4 regions of the Vibrio tarriae genome follow, and region 1 is predicted to be linked to each of the others. Evidence: predicted binding sites of a transcription regulator. Region 1 holds the regulator's gene; each other region holds the start of a gene.
The links. The regulator PurR, encoded in region 1, represses purine synthesis genes. The targets are predictions, from matches to a motif close to TNANGNAAACGTTTNCNTNA.
Positions count from the first base shown of each region.

Region 2: a site for PurR is predicted at 2,316-2,335, ahead of glpX (class II fructose-bisphosphatase). Genes of this name have one in related genera too.
Region 3: a site for PurR is predicted at 1,698-1,717, ahead of purM (phosphoribosylformylglycinamidine cyclo-ligase). Genes of this name have one in related genera too.
Region 4: a site for PurR is predicted at 1,650-1,669, ahead of purT (phosphoribosylglycinamide formyltransferase 2). Genes of this name have one in related genera too.

Region 1 is NZ_CP022353.1:1,029,983-1,034,373, forward strand. It holds gene CEQ48_RS10430 (TVP38/TMEM64 family protein) at 34-723, opposite strand; gene CEQ48_RS10440 (TfoX/Sxy family DNA transformation protein) at 1,078-1,665, opposite strand; cyclic di-GMP riboswitch class I at 1,779-1,865, opposite strand; gene purR (HTH-type transcriptional repressor PurR) at 2,024-3,034, opposite strand; gene torD (molecular chaperone TorD) at 3,380-4,042, opposite strand; gene torR (two-component system response regulator TorR) at 4,267-4,391, shown strand, end outside.
Region 2 is NZ_CP022353.1:28,881-33,271, forward strand. It holds gene pfkA (6-phosphofructokinase) at 204-1,166, shown strand; gene glpX (class II fructose-bisphosphatase) at 1,253-2,260, opposite strand; gene zapB (cell division protein ZapB) at 2,581-2,823, shown strand; gene metF (methylenetetrahydrofolate reductase) at 2,885-3,772, opposite strand; gene CEQ48_RS05620 (bifunctional aspartate kinase/homoserine dehydrogenase II) at 4,058-4,391, opposite strand, start outside.
Region 3 is NZ_CP022353.1:502,205-506,595, reverse strand. It holds gene rluF (23S rRNA pseudouridine(2604) synthase RluF) at 1-877, shown strand, start outside; gene upp (uracil phosphoribosyltransferase) at 986-1,612, opposite strand; gene purM (phosphoribosylformylglycinamidine cyclo-ligase) at 1,779-2,819, shown strand; gene purN (phosphoribosylglycinamide formyltransferase) at 2,822-3,460, shown strand; gene CEQ48_RS07810 (class II glutamine amidotransferase) at 3,601-4,391, opposite strand, start outside.
Region 4 is NZ_CP022353.1:1,529,957-1,534,347, forward strand. It holds gene cdd (cytidine deaminase) at 1-550, shown strand, start outside; gene CEQ48_RS12620 (AEC family transporter) at 709-1,584, shown strand; gene purT (phosphoribosylglycinamide formyltransferase 2) at 1,738-2,913, shown strand; gene CEQ48_RS12635 (thiopurine S-methyltransferase) at 3,006-3,662, opposite strand; gene relV ((p)ppGpp synthetase RelV) at 4,131-4,391, shown strand, end outside.

The sequences.
Region 1 (4,391 bases):
TGTCCTTCCCAGCTTATTTTTACCAAGAGTGACTTACTTCACCGTCGATTGAGTGGCACGCTGCTGAACTTTGCCCATGAGCCATTTCACCACTATCGGAAATACGCCTAACAAAACGAATGAAGCGAGCACAGGGAGCGACACAATTTCGCCTAAGCTTGAGATTTCCGCCAGTTGAGTACCAGCATTGAGATACACCGCTGTACCCGGCAGCATACCAAGTTGGCTGACCCAGTAGTAACGCCAAGTGGAGATAGGCGTTAGCCCCATCACTAAGTTAATCAGGAAAAATGGAAAAATCGGGATCAGTCGCAGAGAGAGTAAATAAAACGCGCCATCTCGTTCAATACCTTGATTGATGGTCTGCAATTTATCAGCGAATTTAGCTTGCACCCAATCTCGCAATAAGAAGCGGCTACTGAGAAAGGCGAGAGTGGCACCAATAGTACTGGCAAAAGAAGCCAGCAGTAAGCTCAACCAAAAGCCAAATAGGGCCGCTCCCAATAAAGTCACGACCGTTGCGCCGGGGATTGAAAATGCGGTTAGGAGAACATACACCACAAAATAGATCAGTGCGGCTTGCAGCAAATGGGCATCAATATAATTCGCTAATTCGGCTTGTTTGGCTTTCGCGACATCTAGTGTTAGGTATTGGCTAAACTGCGTCACCAAGAGCGCGGCGATGGCAATCAAAACAATGGCGATGATGAGTTTTTTATACATTCGAGTACCTAGTCATTACTTTATGGTTTGTGGGGCGTGATATTGCCCGTTTTACTTGGCTCTTCAGCAGTGTGGGCTACGTTTCTTCACCCAATCATAGAGTGTCTCTGGTTTGATGTGGGTGCACACAGTGACCGCCGACTTGTCACTCCAAGTCATGAGAGTATCGCTCATTACTCAAGTATATCGTCTGTAACTGAATTTACTGGAGATACATAGAGAGCCTAAAAGTAAAGACAGGTCAAAGGCCGTTTTTCTTTCAAAAAAATAACGCGCCACTTTGGACGCGTTATGAAATATAGGGTGTGTAAAAACACAGGATGATTACAGGCGTTGATGAACTCAAAATGAAACTCAGAGATGCCTTAATAGCTCATCACGACGATTTTGTGGGATCACCGACCAATGTTTACCTTCGATTGCGCCTTCTAGAGCCCATAACAGCTCTAAACTCACTTCTGCCGTGTGGGTTCGTTGAACCGCTTTATAAGCTTCGACAGAACCAAGAGTCTGAAGAGACTCGACGGTTTCGATACCTGCTTTTTTGAGCATTCTTTCTGTTGCTAAACGCAAGTTAGGAAGATCTTTCAAACGATCAGGTTTCGCTTGTGCTTGAGTTTCACGTTCGGCCTTAGCGACCTCCAGTGCTGCACGCGCTTCATTAAGGATAGAGTCTGGGTGACTCCAACAATCTTCAGGTAGAGCGTAGTACTTAGTTACAACGGGGAAGCCACGTTTTTTGTAAACATAAGGTTCATAACCTTGCTGTTTATACTTTTCGATTGTGGCGTCATCTGCACGGATGTGCAGCGTATCGTTAACCACAAGCGCAAACATAGTTTCGTCGACGAAAATACCAAAGCCACCAAACATTGAACGAGATTTAACACGTCCTAGCTGCTCAAAGAGCCGCATTGAATCTTTTAATACTGGTTTATCCATGCTGTTAGTCTCGGAGTATTGTTACATACGCCACCAAGTCAGGTCCGAGAAAATTAGCAAATACATGCATCGGCCATGTCAATGATGAGTCAACATAGTGTATGCATTTTGCCATCGGTAACCCCGCTACCTACCACGTCTTCTGGTTTAGGCCGGAGGCTTTGCGTCCCACTCTTTCGAATGGTTTGCCCTGTGCGTGACATTTTTCCTGATAAAAATTAATCATTCTTGGCTCATCCTCACATACTGATATTTCAATTGTGAGAATAAGCGCTATTAATGATACTCGCTCTACATATGTTTTGTCATATTTATGTGACAGGGTTTCAAATATAGGCGTTATGAATTGTCAAGAAAGTTAGGATTTTGTCAAGTCTTTCACCGTATCGCGCTCTACGATCTCTGGGTGCATTTCGAAAATACGGCGATCATGTTCTTTATCTTTAATGCGCTCTAACAAAATTTCAAACGCGTTCTTGCCCACACGACGCTTGGGTTGGTGCACTGTGGTCAGTGGTGGAGAGAAGTATTCTGCTAACTCGATATTATCGTAACCGATGACAGACATATCTTCTGGAATACGTATGCCTTTCTGTTGCAAACGGCTCATCAGACCTAATGCCATCGTATCGTTGAAACAGAATACCGCCGTGGGGCGCTTGTCCATCGCAATGATTTTATCCGCCGCTAAAACGGCAGTATCACACTCAAAGTTACCTTCCAAGATCCAATCTTCATTGACGGTCAAATTAGCTTCCGCCATTGCGCGGCGGAAACCTTGAATGCGCTCTTGGCATGCGGCTTTGACGAAGTGACCACTCAAACATGCAATCTCAGTGTGACCGCGGTCAGTGAGATATTTGGTCGCGAGGTAGCCGCCTTCTTCTGAGTTATCGATGATTTTATCGGCGTGCGACGTTTCTGGACCCCAATCCATAACCACTTTTGGAATATCTTTGTGCGCATCCAACATATCTTGCAGTTCTTGGGTTAGGTCTGAGCACATCACCAAAATGCCATCAACCCGTTTTTCGGCCAGCATGCGGATATAATCGCGTTGCTTTTCATAGATGCCGCCTGTGTTACATAGGATCAGCGTATAGCCTTGACGGTAACAGTAGCTTTCCACACCGTCGATAACTTCCGAGAAAAACAGGTTAGTAGATTGCGTCACTAACATACCAATCGTGCGAGTGGTATTGCACTTTAAGCTGCGTGCTACGGCACTTGGCGCGTAGTTCAGTTGCTTAACGGCTTCCATCACTTTCTCTTGGGTGGTTTCTGCCACAAAACGAGTTTTATTGATAACGTGAGAAACGGTGGTGGTTGACACGCCCGCAAGGCGCGCCACATCTTTAATCGTAGCCATAGAGTGTTCCTGTCGATGACTGCTGCCAGCGAATAACATCGGTGGATTTAATCAGCAGAAGTAAGGCGAGACTGAGCGAATCTTCACACTCTGTGCGAGCACATGTCCAACACTATGCCGTACGTAAAGCGCTTCAATCACTATGCCTAAAGTAATAAACCTAAAGTAATAAAAAACAAAAACCGCTAAAAAACAGCGGTTTACATTTTTATTCGTTTTTATCGTTTGCGGGTGGATTTTAGACTGCAAATCTCTCCGTCGCAACGAAATTCATTCATCAAACTATAAGCCATTTCACAATTAATTCGTCTATCCTCATTCTACTTTAAGCTGCAACCGTATTGACTAATGGATGTCGTGAACCAGCTCATCAATACAGCGTTGATCTTGCTTAATAAAGACTAACGCTAAACGAGCGGCGGCTGAGTACAATCCGAATGCATCAAATTGAGTGCAACGTTCAACAAAGGCAGGCAGCCAAGTGAGTAAGTGTTGGCTTATGAAGTCGGACTGAGCTTGTAGCGCTGAACTCAGTTGTGCTCTGTGCTCAATTTGGTTAGCGCTGATCGCAAGATGCGCTAAAAAGTCGAGCTGTATGGCAAGATGATCCTCAGGCTCATTGATATTTTTTTCAACCTTAACCCCATGTGCGTTGAGTAACTCACGCATTTGCTGTGCAGGCTTGCCATTGAGTAAACCTTTATCGGTATAGACGGAGGCATAGGGTAGGGCGGAATCACGGTCTGATTTCAAAAAGAGATCGCAGAAATCCGCGGCGAGTTCTAACTGCGCATCTTGACGATCTTGTAGTCGGTTGAGCGTATCTATCAAGTTTTTAACTTCGCCGCTTAGGCTTTGCTCATCGGCGAGTCCGCTTAAAAAAGTGCGAATTTCTGCTGAGTGATAACGAGCGATATCTTGCTCATTCAGTTCCTTAAAAAACAGGCTCGACAGCCACCAATAGATTTCAGCACGCTTTTCATTGAGGATTTTCAGTTCTTGTATCATTTCTGCACTCCCAATCGATGTGTACTTAGTCTAAACCATAAACATGAACAGCTATCACTCTTATTGTGACAGCATGTGAAAAGAAAAGAATAGGTTGTTAATCTGTTAAATGAAGTTTGCTTTGCATCAAAAAAAGGTGAGATTTCTCACGGTTTTTCTCGAATTATTAACAGATATGAATAGAATAACCCTGCGATACATCCAGTTATTTAAAATGGTGCATTATGAGCTATCACGTACTTGTGGTTGAAGATGACCTCGTCACGCGGAGTAAGTTAAGTGGTTACTTTCAAAATGAAGGTTACCAAGTAACAGAAGCAGAAAGTGGCGCGCAGATGAGAGAAGCGTT
Region 2 (4,391 bases), 1.0 Mb from region 1:
CTGACATGAATCAACACTGGGTCAGTACAAAACTGTAATACTCTTACATAAGTAGAAAACTTACAGAATTTAGTGCAAATAACAGTAGTATTCCTAATCGGGAAAGGTAACATTACGCACAGTTTTTGAATTTTTCTGTCTGGCTCCCTACAAGCCAGACGGCGTAGAAATTGATATTCGATTCGCAAAGTTCGAGGGTGAGCATGATTAAAAAAATCGGTGTTTTGACGAGTGGTGGCGATGCCCCAGGTATGAATGCAGCTATTCGTGGCGTAGTGCGCACAGCACTTGGCGCAGGTCTAGAAGTGTATGGCATTTATGACGGTTACCAAGGTCTGTATGAAGATCGTATCAAACAGCTAGACCGCTCAAGCGTGTCTGACGTGATCAACCGTGGCGGTACTTTTTTAGGCTCTGCACGCTTCCCACAATTTCGTGAAGTTGAAGTACGTGAAAAAGCGATTGAAAACCTAAAAAAACACGGTATTGAAGCGCTGGTTGTGATCGGCGGTGATGGCTCTTACATGGGCGCAAAAAAACTGACTGAAATGGGTTTCCCTTGTATCGGCCTGCCTGGCACTATCGATAACGACATCGCGGGCACTGATTACACCATCGGTTATTTGACTGCTTTGAACACGGTTATCGAAGCGATTGACCGTCTGCGTGATACTTCTTCTTCACACCAACGTATCTCTATCGTAGAAATCATGGGTCGTCACTGTGGCGACTTGACGCTGACTTCTGCGATTGCGGGTGGCTGTGAATACATCATCACCCCTGAAACGGGGCTGAATATGGAACAGCTGATCTCTAACATCAAAGACGGTATCACCAAAGGCAAAAAGCATGCAATTATCGCACTGACTGAGCTGATGATGGATGCCAACAAGTTGGCGAAAGAGATTGAAGCGGCGACTGGCCGTGAAACTCGCGCTACCGTATTAGGCCACATCCAACGTGGTGGTAAACCTACGGCATTTGACCGTGTACTTGCATCACGCATGGGCAACTACGCTGTGCATCTATTGATGGAAGGTCACGGTGGTCGCTGTGTTGGTATCCAGAAAGAACAACTGGTTCACCACGACATCATTGATGCGATTGAAAACATGAAGCGTCCAGTGCGCACAGACCTGTACAAGGTCGCTGAAGAGCTGTTCTAAGCTCGCATCACTTTGTATTGAGAGACAAGAAAGACCGCCAAGGCGGTCTTTCTTATGCGGGTCTGTTTATATGATAGATACGCGGGTTAGAGAATGATGTCGCGCACTTGTTGGTCTTTACGCTCCAGATAGTGAATCGAGCGGATACGACGAATGGTGCGGCAGCGGCCGCGGATCAGCAGTGTTTCTGTTGTCGCGATATTGCCTTTGCGACTGATGCCATCAAGCAAGTCACCTTTGGTGATGCCGGTGGCCGCGAAAATCACGTTATCGCTGCGTGCCATATCTTCCATTTTCAGCACTTTACCGGCTTCTACGCCCATCTGTTGACAGCGTTCGAGTTCTTTCGCGCCCCAAATACGGTTATCTTCGCTATCGCCTTTGACTTGGTGACGCGGCAGCAAACGGCCTTGCATGTCGCCATCCAGCGCGCGGATCACCGCAGCTGAGACCACACCTTCTGGTGCACCACCAATGCAGTACATCATGTCCACTTCGCTATCGGGCATACAAGTCAGAATAGACGCGGCGACATCGCCATCCGGCACCGCAAACACCCGCACGCCCATCTGCTGCATTTCAGCGATGACTTTGTCGTGGCGCGGTTTAGCAAGCGTGATCACCACTAAATCGGTTAAGGGTTTGCCGAGTGCCTTTGCGACATTGTTTAGGTTATCTTTCAGCGGCAAATGCAGATCGATGCAGCCTTTTGCGCCAGGGCCAACCACCAACTTTTCCATGTACATATCTGGCGCTTTCAGGAAGCTGCCTTTTTCACCGGCCGCAAGCACGGCTAACGCGTTAGATTGTCCCATGGCGGTCATGCGAGTACCTTCGATAGGGTCGACCGCAATATCAACCGCATCGCCCCCCAGGCCGACTTGCTCGCCAATGTACAACATAGGCGCTTCATCAATTTCGCCTTCACCAATCACAATTTCACCGCTGATCTCCGTTTGGTTGAGCAGGATGCGCATCACTTCTACCGCAGCACCATCGGCGGCATTTTTATCGCCACGCCCCAACCATTTATAGCCTGCGAGTGCGGCACCTTCGGTGACGCGGGAAAAAGCCATTGCTAAATCGCGTTTCATGTTTGCTTTGCTCCAAACCCAAGAGAGAAATTTTGCGCGGCATTCTACCACACTCCCAAGTAAACGTTTGCCTTTTGCGACGATTCGCCTTTGCCTTTGATCAAAAACGCGCAAGAAAAGTCGAGGTTTGCTCGAAAATGCCTGCTCGGATCGGGCTTATCAGCTCATTAAGTTAAGTTTGGGTCAAATTGCGCGGTTTTTTTAACCGAATAGCGAAAAAGATCGAACTTAGGGCGTGTTTCTGTGCACAGGGCTGAGTAGAATGAACTCAATCAGTGAAGCCCACTTCACCTCAACCGAATCAACAAGGGTAAAACGTCATGTCTTTTGAAGTATTAGAAAAACTGGAAGCGAAAATTCAAACTGCAGTCGACACCATTGCACTGCTGCAAATGGAAGTTGAAGAGCTCAAAGAAGAAAAACAACAGCTGCAAAATGAAGCGCAAGAGCTGCGTGAAGCGTGTGAAGTGCTTGAGCAACGTGCACAGCAAGTTCAGCAAGAGCATGCGGCATGGCAAGAGCGCATCCGTAGCCTGCTGGGCAAAATGGAAGATGTGGAGTAATTCTCCTAACGCAAACGCCGACTGTGATGTCGGCGTTTTTGATCGTGATGAGACGCGGTGCTTACGCTTGCGGGCGCACGCCTAAGGTGTGGCATAACGCGTAAGTCATTTCGGCACGGTTCAGCGTGTAGAAGTGGAAATCTTTTACCCCTTCGCGGCACAGCACGCGCACCATATCAATGGCTTGGCTTGCACCTACCAACTGGCGAGTCACAGGATCGTCTTCTAATCCTTCAAACTGCTTCACCATCCAATTCGGAACTTTGACGTTGTTTTGCGCAGCGAAGCGCGACGCTTGTTTAAAGTTAGAAACCGGCAGAATGCCAGGAACGATTTCTACACCAATGCCTGCAGCCACACAGCGATCACGAAAACGCAGGTAACTCTCTACATCAAAGAAAAACTGCGTGATGGCACGATTCGCACCCGCATCGACTTTACGTTTTAAATTGAGCAGATCCGCTTGCGCGCTTTTCGCTTCAGGGTGCACTTCAGGGAAGGCGGCCACGGAAATATCAAAATCGTGGCGTGACTTGAGCAGCGTCACTAGATCGGAGGCGTACATCTCTGGCTTACCACCGCCAGCAGGGATATCACCACGTAGCGCCACAATATTCTGGATGCCGTTATGCCAGTAGTCATCAGCAATTTGAATCAGCTCATCACGAGTGGCATCAATGCAGGTCAAGTGCGGTGCGGCAATCAAACCGGTTTGATCTTTGATCGCTTTGATGATCGAGTGAGTGCGGTCACGTTCACCAGAGTTGGCACCATAAGTCACCGAAACAAATTTCGGTTGGAGTGTTTTCAGACGGTGTACTGAGCCCCAAAGCGTTTCTTCCATTTGTGGTGAACTGGGTGGAAAAAACTCAAACGAAACATTGATGTCGGAAAGTTCCGCAATGTTCTGGTTTAATGCGTCGATATGGCCAGCGTGTGTGTATCCCATCTTGTACTCCCTGTGACCGAGTGTCACTGCCTGAATCTGAATTGACGTTTAGACGTCTATATGGCTGTAGAATGTCGTGAATGCGCTTTGATGTCAACCTTGCCATTATGAATATTACTCATGTTGATCGTGAAGCAGATTCAAGCTTGAAAAAGCAATTAAGTGCTATGTGTGGTTATTCGTGAAATAGGTAGGGAATGATTCTTAGCATGCTTACAAGCATAGAGGATAGGAGCAAAAGCTCACCATTTCGGCGAGCTTTGTTTTAGGAGCTGAATGTGAGGGTTAGAGTAGGCTCGCGAGCAGATTCAAATCTGACTGAATCGCACCGGCGGTTACTTCGCGCCCTGCGCCAGGGCCGCGGATCACCAGCGGGTTATCGCGATACCATTTGCTCTCAATCGCAAAGATGTTGTCGCATGGGAGTAAGTTGGCCAGTGGGTGATCTTGCTCAAGCGCTTCGACGCCGACACTGGCCTTGCCATTTTTTTCTAGCCTTGCCACGTAGCGCAGTACCTTGCCTTGCTTTTGCGCACGGGCGAGGCGCTCGGCGAGCTGCTCGTTGAGCAGTTTGCTGTTATCGAGAAAATCATCCAGCGATACAGAACGCAGCTCGGCA
Region 3 (4,391 bases), 530 kb from region 1:
AGTGGGAAGCAAAGTCACTGAGCAAGATGAAGTCTGTATTGACGGTAAGCCTCTGCGTAGCAAAGAGCGTCCAATTTATATTGCTTTAAACAAACCCACTGGCATTACTTGTACGACGGAACGTGATGTGCCGGGAAATATCGTTGATTTCATTGGTCACCACAAACGTATTTTCCCAATAGGTCGTTTAGATAAGCCGTCTGATGGCCTGATTTTTCTGACCAATGATGGCGATATCGTGAATAAGATCCTGCGTGCGGGAAATAACCACGAAAAAGAGTACGTGGTTCGAGTCGATAAACCCATTACGCCTGAATTTATCCGTCAAATGTCTTCTGGGGTAAACATCCTCGATACGGTAACTCTGCCCTGTAAAGTGACTCAAGAGACGCAATATTCATTTCGTATTGTGCTGACTCAAGGACTGAACCGCCAAATTCGTCGCATGTGTGAAGCCTTGGGATATGAGGTGTTTAAACTGCGCCGTGTGCGAATCATGAACATCACGCTAGATGGCATTCCAAACGGTAAATGGCGTTATTTAAGCGAAGCGGAAGTGAGCGAGATTCTGGCTATGTGTGAAGACTCCAGCGGTACAGAAGAAGCCTCACGAGTCGCGCAAAGTGGTGACACGATTAAACGTGCGACCGATGCCAAGCTTTTTGATAGCCGTGAAGCCAATAAAGAATCCAAAGCGCGCCGTAACCCCAAAACCTACCATGGTAAAAATGCACAAGAGTTTCGCCATGCGCCAAATTCGAAAAAAGCGCAGCGTCGTCCCACGAGCTCTTCATCAAACGCTTCGACAGCGTCAAAACCTGCCCAACGTCCAAGCCCACGTACCGGCGGTACCCTGAGCCTCAGAAAATCGAAATAACCTTGTAATGGCACGTAGAACAGAAATGGGAAGCCACAAGCTTCCCATTATTATTGATACAAATCCTATATTTCGGTTGCGATTTCTTATCAGAAAGCCTTGTTAGGATTACTTAGTACCAAAAATCTTATCACCGGCATCACCAAGACCCGGTACGATGTAGCCTTTGTCATTCAGCTTCTCATCGATAGCCGCCGTGTAAAGCTCAACATCTGGGTGCGCTTTTTCTAAAGCGGCAATCCCTTCCGGAGCGGCCACCAACACCAGAACTTTAATCTGGTTACAGCCTTTCTCTTTCAACAAGTCAATTGTCGCAATCATCGAGCCGCCAGTTGCCAGCATTGGGTCAACCACCATGGCAATACGCTCTTCAATATTAGTGGCTAACTTATTGAAGTAAGGAACCGGTTCAAGAGTTTCTTCATCACGGTAAATCCCCACCACGCTGATACGCGCACTTGGGATATGCTCAAGTACACCATCCATCATGCCAAGACCTGCACGCAAGATAGGCACAACCGTCACTTTCTTACCTTTAATTTGATCCACTTGCACAGGACCATTCCAGCCTTCGATCGTGACTTTTTCGGTTTCAAAGTCAGAAGTCGCTTCATAAGTCAGTAGACTCGCCACTTCAGTTGCAAGCTCACGAAAACGCTTAGTGCTGATGTCACCTTCACGCATCAGGCCAAGTTTGTGTTTTACAAGAGGGTGCTTAACTTCAACAATTTTCATGTCCAACTCCGGCTTCATTAATTTAAACCTGCGGATTATACACTTATTTTGTCGACTTTTCCGACTGTAAAACCGGAGAAAAATCTTACGCAAACGTTTTCCTTTTTGTTTTAAGCCCTGTAGAATAGCGCCGTTTTCATATCCAACTAGACCGAGGAACTTCCCCGTGAGCGGTAATAATCCATCTCTCAGCTATAAAGATGCAGGTGTCGATATTGATGCAGGTAATGCACTCGTTGAACGAATTAAAGGCGCAGTGAAGCGCACCCGTCGCCCTGAAGTTATGGGTGGCCTAGGTGGTTTTGGCGCACTGTGTGAACTGCCAACCAAATACAAGCACCCTGTTTTAGTCTCTGGCACTGACGGCGTAGGTACCAAACTACGTCTCGCTCTGGATATGAAAAAACACGACACCATAGGTATCGATCTGGTGGCGATGTGCGTCAATGATCTGATTGTTCAAGGCGCTGAGCCGCTGTTTTTCCTCGATTATTACGCGACGGGCAAACTGGATGTGGATACGGCTGCTGAAGTGATTTCTGGTATTGCCGATGGCTGTTTGCAAGCGGGCTGCGCGCTGATTGGCGGCGAAACTGCTGAAATGCCAGGCATGTACGAAGGTGAAGACTACGACGTGGCAGGTTTTTGTGTCGGTGTCGTCGAAAAAGAAGAGATCATCGACGGCAGTAAGGTACAAGTGGGTGATGCGCTGATTGCGGTTGGCTCAAGCGGCCCACACTCTAATGGTTACTCCTTAGTGCGTAAGATTTTAGAAGTCTCTAAAGCTGATAAGAATGAGCTGTTAGCGGGCAAAACCATTGGTGAGCACTTACTCGCACCAACCAAGATTTACATCAAATCTGGCTTAAAGCTGATTGCTGAACATGACATTCATGCGATTTCACACATCACTGGCGGTGGCTTCTGGGAAAACATTCCACGCGTACTGCCAGAAGGTACTAAAGCCGTAATCAATGGTAAGAGCTGGGAATGGCCAGTGATTTTCCAATGGCTACAGGAAAAAGGTAACGTGACCACTCACGAAATGTACCGCACCTTCAACTGTGGTGTCGGTTTGATCATTGCACTGCCAAAAGATCAAGCCAATGCGGCCGTTGCGCTACTGCAAGCAGAAGGCGAAACCGCATGGGTCATCGGCGAAATCGCAGCCGCCAATAGCAACGAAGCACAGGTAGAGATCAACTAAGCATGAAGAGTATTGTTGTTTTAATTTCGGGAAACGGAACCAACCTACAGGCGATCATTGATGCTTGTGCAACCAGTATTCAAGATGGCAAAGTGACGGCTGTGTTTTCCAATAAAGCAACAGCTTACGGTTTAGAACGTGCCAAACAGGCTGGCGCTGCCGCCTGTTTTATTGATCCCAAAGCTTACGAAACTCGTGATGCCTTTGATGCTGCAATGATGGAGCAGATGGATAAATTTGCTCCTGACTTAATAGTGCTCGCAGGTTACATGCGTATTCTCAGTAGTGAATTTGTTCGCCATTATCTGGGTCGAATGATCAACATCCACCCTTCGTTATTACCAAAGTATCCGGGATTGAACACTTATCAACGAGCTATCCACGCCGGCGATGAAGAGCATGGTACCAGCGTGCATTTTGTCACCGAGCAGCTCGATGGGGGCCCTGTGATTCTGCAAGCCAAAGTACCGATTTTTGAAGATGATACGGTCGAAGAGCTCACGGCTCGCGTGCAGGATCAAGAGCATCGCATCTACCCGCTTGTCGTGAAATGGTTTGTCGAAGAGCGTTTAGCAATGAAAGACGGCAAAGCTTATTTAGATGGCGAAGCGCTCGGCATACACGGTTACGCGGCCGAATAATCTCCAATCGAAAAAGGGTTGAAATCATTCAACCCTTTCTTTTTGTACCACTCTTTATTCCCAGACAACATAAACGATGTGATTGGGGTGAACGAACATAGCCAACACCGCTGCAGCTTCAAGTAGGAAAGGTATATCGCTTAGTCGAGAGGTTGGCTTGGTGCCTGACATCTGGGTCGATTCGGTGCAAAACCCACATCCATCAACACATGTGCATTGTCTTCTATCCGCTCTCCAAAATGGAAAAATGCGAATTGCCCCGGCTTCATACGCTGCCAAGTTTCATTACCGGTTAACGGTTGAGTCGCAATCACTGACACCACATCATTCGGCGTGGTTTCTTCTTGGAAATTGATCTCGACATCTTCATCGAGCAGTGCTGCACGGCCAAATGGGGCTCGGCGAGTGATCCAATACAAATGATTGGTGCAATACGCCATCACATATTCGCCATTAGACAGCAGCATATTAAAGACACCGAGAGCTCTAAGCTCATCACAACACTGCGCAACATAGCGCAGCATCTCAGGCCAATCTTGTGGACCTTCGGGGTAACGCTGTTCCATTTGATTCAGCAACCAACAGAATGCCAGTTCGCTGTCCGTTTCACCGACTGGTCGATGGCGTCCAGTGACTAGATTTTGATATCCCGTCAATTGCCCATTGTGGGCAAATGTCCAGTACTGCCCCCACAACTCGCGGGTAAACGGATGAGTGTTTTCCAGATTCACCCCACCGCGATTGGCCTGACGAATGTGGCTGATCACCGCACGACTTTTGATCGGATACTGCTGAACTAACTCGGCAATTTTGGACTGACTGCTAGGATTGGGATCTTTGAAGGTACGAAAGCCTTTGCCTTCGTAAAACGCGATTCCCCACCCATCACGATGCGGACCCGTTTTCCCGCCACGTTGCATCAAGCCAGTGA
Region 4 (4,391 bases), 500 kb from region 1:
GAAAGGTGAAAAAGGGGTGCCAGACATCACCATCAACTTTAGCCCTTGCGGCCATTGCCGCCAGTTTATGAATGAACTGACCACCGCGTCTTCGCTGAAAATTCAACTGCCCAAGCGTGCTGCCAAAACTTTGCAAGAGTACCTCCCTGAGTCGTTTGGCCCTGCCGATCTCGGCATTGATTCTGGCCTGATGAGCCCAGTCAATCATGGTAAAACCAGTGACGATGATGAAGAGCTTATCCAGCAAGCCCTGCGCGCGATGAACATCAGCCACTCGCCTTATACCCAAAACTTCAGTGGTGTGGCACTGAAAATGCGCAGTGGTGCGATTTACCTTGGCGCGTATGCCGAAAATGCAGCATTTAACCCAAGTTTGCCACCGCTACAAGTTGCCTTAGCACAAGCGATGATGATGGGTGAATCATTCGAGGATATTGAAGCCGCCGCTCTGGTAGAGAGTGCAACCGGCAAAATCAGCCATCTTGCCGATACTCAAGCAACGCTGGAAGTGATCAATCCCGATATCCCACTTTCTTATCTCTCACTGTAAACCGAATGAAGAGGCCATTGGCCTCTTCACTTTTTGGTACTAGCTCTCTTAGTCCACATCTTGCTAAAGATGTCGCGCGCACACTTTTCCATCACCTACCATGACGTTCTGAATAAAGCCTGATAACTTGCGCTTTTTACACGTATCTCTCGCAAGCTATGTTTGAACAAATCATTGCCATTCTCTTTCCTGTGATGAGCTTAGTCTTGATTGGCTATTTGATTGGTCTCTGGCTCAAACCCGATTTTCGCCCGATCAATCGCATCAATATGGAGGCCTTTGTGCCTGCGTTGGTGTTTTCTTCACTGGTCAACATGCCACTGGATACGCAGCAAACACCTCTGTTGCTTGCCGCTCTTGTCGCGGTATTGCTGCCCGGTATTTTAATGCTCTTGATATGTCGTTTGGGTCGTTGGTCATTTAAAACATGGGCTCCACTGCACATGTTTCGCAATAGCGGTAATTTAGCGATTCCTCTGTTTACTTATACGTTTGGCGAAACCGCGCTCCCCTCTGCCGTATTGCTGTTTGTGGTTTCTATGTGTCTGCACATTAGCTTAGGGGTAGCCATGCTGAGCAAAGGTAGCGTGTTAAAAACCGTACTCAGCGCTCCGGTCTTTTTAGCATCCTCACTGGCTTTACTGCTCAATCTAAGCGGAGTCTCTATCTGGTCCCCCTTGTACAACGCCACTGCTTTACTTGGGCAAGCCGCCGTTCCTGTGATGCTGCTTTCACTCGGCTCACAAATGATCAACCTGCGCTTAGCCGGACTCAAAGTTGGCCTTGTTTCAACGGCACAATCTCTGCTCACCGGAGCCTGCGCGTTTGCGCTGATTTACTTTTTCATTCCACTGCCTCCCTTACAACTGCAAATGATGGTGCTGTTTACCATGTTGCCCCCCGCAGTGATGAATTATCTGTTCGCCGAGCGTTATCACATCGAGCCTACTCAGGTTGCGGCTATGGTGTTGTTTGGTAATTTCTTCAGCTTATTAAGCCTGCCCATATTACTGTTTATCGCTCTTTCACTCTGATCCTGTTCGCCATAAAACTGTCATAAACTTGACCCGAATACGGGGTAATCTGACTGGCTACAGCGGGAAGCAAACGTTTTCTTTTGTGCTTTGTTCCAGTATCATGGCCGCTGTTTTTTGCTAATGTTGACTGAATGACTATAAGGATTGTCTATGTTTGGGACAGCGACTCGGGATAACGCAACGCGAGTACTTTTGCTTGGCTCTGGTGAACTTGGTAAGGAAGTCGCGATTGAGTGTCAGCGCCTTGGCCTCGAAGTCATCGCCTGTGATCGTTACGCTGATGCGCCTGCCATGCAGGTCGCCCATCGCAGCCACGTGTTTGATATGCTCGATGCCGATGCACTACAACAAGTGATTGATTTAGAAAAGCCACATTTCGTGGTTCCAGAAATTGAAGCGATTGCTACCAGCAAGTTAGTGGAGTTAGAAGCGCAAGGCTTAAACGTTGTACCTACCGCCAATGCAACTCGACTCACCATGAACCGTGAAGGCATTCGCCGTTTAGCCGCCGAAGAGTTAGGGCTGCCCACTTCCGCGTATCAATTCGCAGACAGCTATGAGAGCTTTGCCGCGGCAGTAGAAACCATTGGTTTACCTTGTGTCTGTAAGCCTGTGATGAGTTCATCGGGCAAAGGCCAAAGTGTTATTCGCACACCAGAGCAGATTGAAGCGGCTTGGCAATACGCTCAACAAGGTGGACGCAGTGGCGCTGGCCGAGTGATTGTGGAAGGCTTCGTGGATTTTGATTACGAAATCACACTGCTGACCGTACGCGCTGTGGATGGCGTCCATTTCTGCGCTCCAATTGGCCATCGCCAAGAAGATGGCGATTACCGCGAGTCATGGCAACCACAAGTGATGTCAGAAAATGCCATTAAAGCGGCTGAATATGTGGCAGAACAGGTGGTTAACGCGCTTGGTGGTTATGGATTGTTTGGGGTTGAACTGTTTGTGAAAGGTGACAAGGTCATCTTCAATGAAGTTTCCCCTCGCCCACACGATACCGGAATGGTGACGCTCATTTCTCAAGAGCTCTCTGAATTCGCTTTGCATGTGCGCGCGTTTACCGGTCTACCGATTGGTCAAATCGTGCAATATGGCCCATCAGCTTCTGCGGCGATCCTCGGCCAAGGCCAGTCACAGAACATCCAGTTCAGTGCGCTTGATGACGCCCTAAGCATTCCTCACACCCAAGTGCGCTTATTTGGCAAGCCAGATATTGCGGGTCGTCGTCGCTTAGGTGTTGCCCTGAGCCGAGGAAAAACGACGCAAGAAGCCACTGATCGCGCGATTGAGTGTGCGAAAGCTGTAAAGATTCATTACTAATTCAGCTCTTTATCTTTATCAGCACTATCAGAAAGCGCGCTCATTCAGCGCGCTTTTTTCATTTCTACTTAGTGGAGTTCAAAGAGTCAGAGTCACTCGCTTTTCTCAATCACCCAAACTTCTTCGGCAAAGCGGCTTAAGCCCGCTTGTGTACGCTTATTCAGATGCGGATCTATGCCCGTATCTTGGTAAACTCTGCGCACCTCACACCCCATAAACAAGGTGCGAATTTCCGCTTCAGGAACCGAAAATGGCGGCCCTGACAACTCAGTTTGCACATAATCCATACTGACCAGCAAAATGCGCCCACCCGGTTTAAGCAGTTGCAACACGCGCTGCGCGTACTCTGCGCGCATCTCTTCCGGCAATGCCACTAGCGCTGCACGATCATAAACTAAGTCCACCGATTCAACAGGAGCTGTGAAGAAATCGCCGGTAAAAAGCGTAAGCTCATCAAACTGATACAGTTCATGTTGCGCATTGAGTCGGGTCACTGTCGGGGTATAGAAATGCTCGGCAAAGAAAGAACGTACCGCGATTTGACTCAGTTCAACCCCTTGAACACTGTCATGCTGATTTGCCAGCCAAATCAGATCTTCACTCTTACCACACAAAGGGACGAGCACTTTTTCACTGCGTTTAGGGGCAAGATCAGACCAAAAGCGGATCAATAGCGGGTTCACGTCTTCAAGGTGAAAACCAATCTGGTTCGCCGCCCATTTGTTATGCCAAAACTCAGGATCTCGCATCTTCTACTCCTTTTCATTTGCTGCCACCAAGAGTAGCGGATCTTCTGCTCCCGCGGTAGCACGAATTTGTCCCTCCCCATCTGTTCGACGGTTACATTTCTTTACCTAAGGCTTTGGAACTCCATCGAAAACTCGAAGTCTGAATGAATGCCTATGTTCTTTCCAAACGATTTGAAGTTGCAGAACCTGAAATGGCAGATAGGCGCAGATGAGTGAATTCCAATAAACACAGACAGACTATGTGATTGGTGTGCGCGAACATCGCCTTTGCAGCTTCAAATAGGAAGAAGATATGTGATGGATAACAAATTCTTACAACTGAAAATCCAGATTGAATTGGAAAAGGAACAACAAGGCCCAATTGATCATAGTGAGCAGAAAGGAACACTAAACCCACTTTGATTGCACTGTCAGAAAACGCCTTCTAGGTCTACTTTTTGACTGAACAGCGCAAGCTAAGGAGAGTGAATGAGTCTATTGCTACGTACCACAGCCTTAATGTTATTGCTGCTGAGCCGTGCTCCTGCCATGGCGGCTGTGCCATTAACCACCAATTCAACGGAAGATAACCGCGAAGAGTCACAACAAAACGAAGTCAGCTCTAAGCTGTTTCGTCATAGCTTAAGTGGTTTGTACGGTATCGCTAACCAAAATTATCCTATTGTCCAGCCTTATCAAGATTTTGATGTGCTATACAGTAAAGCACATCAAGCGCAAATCGAGCTAGAA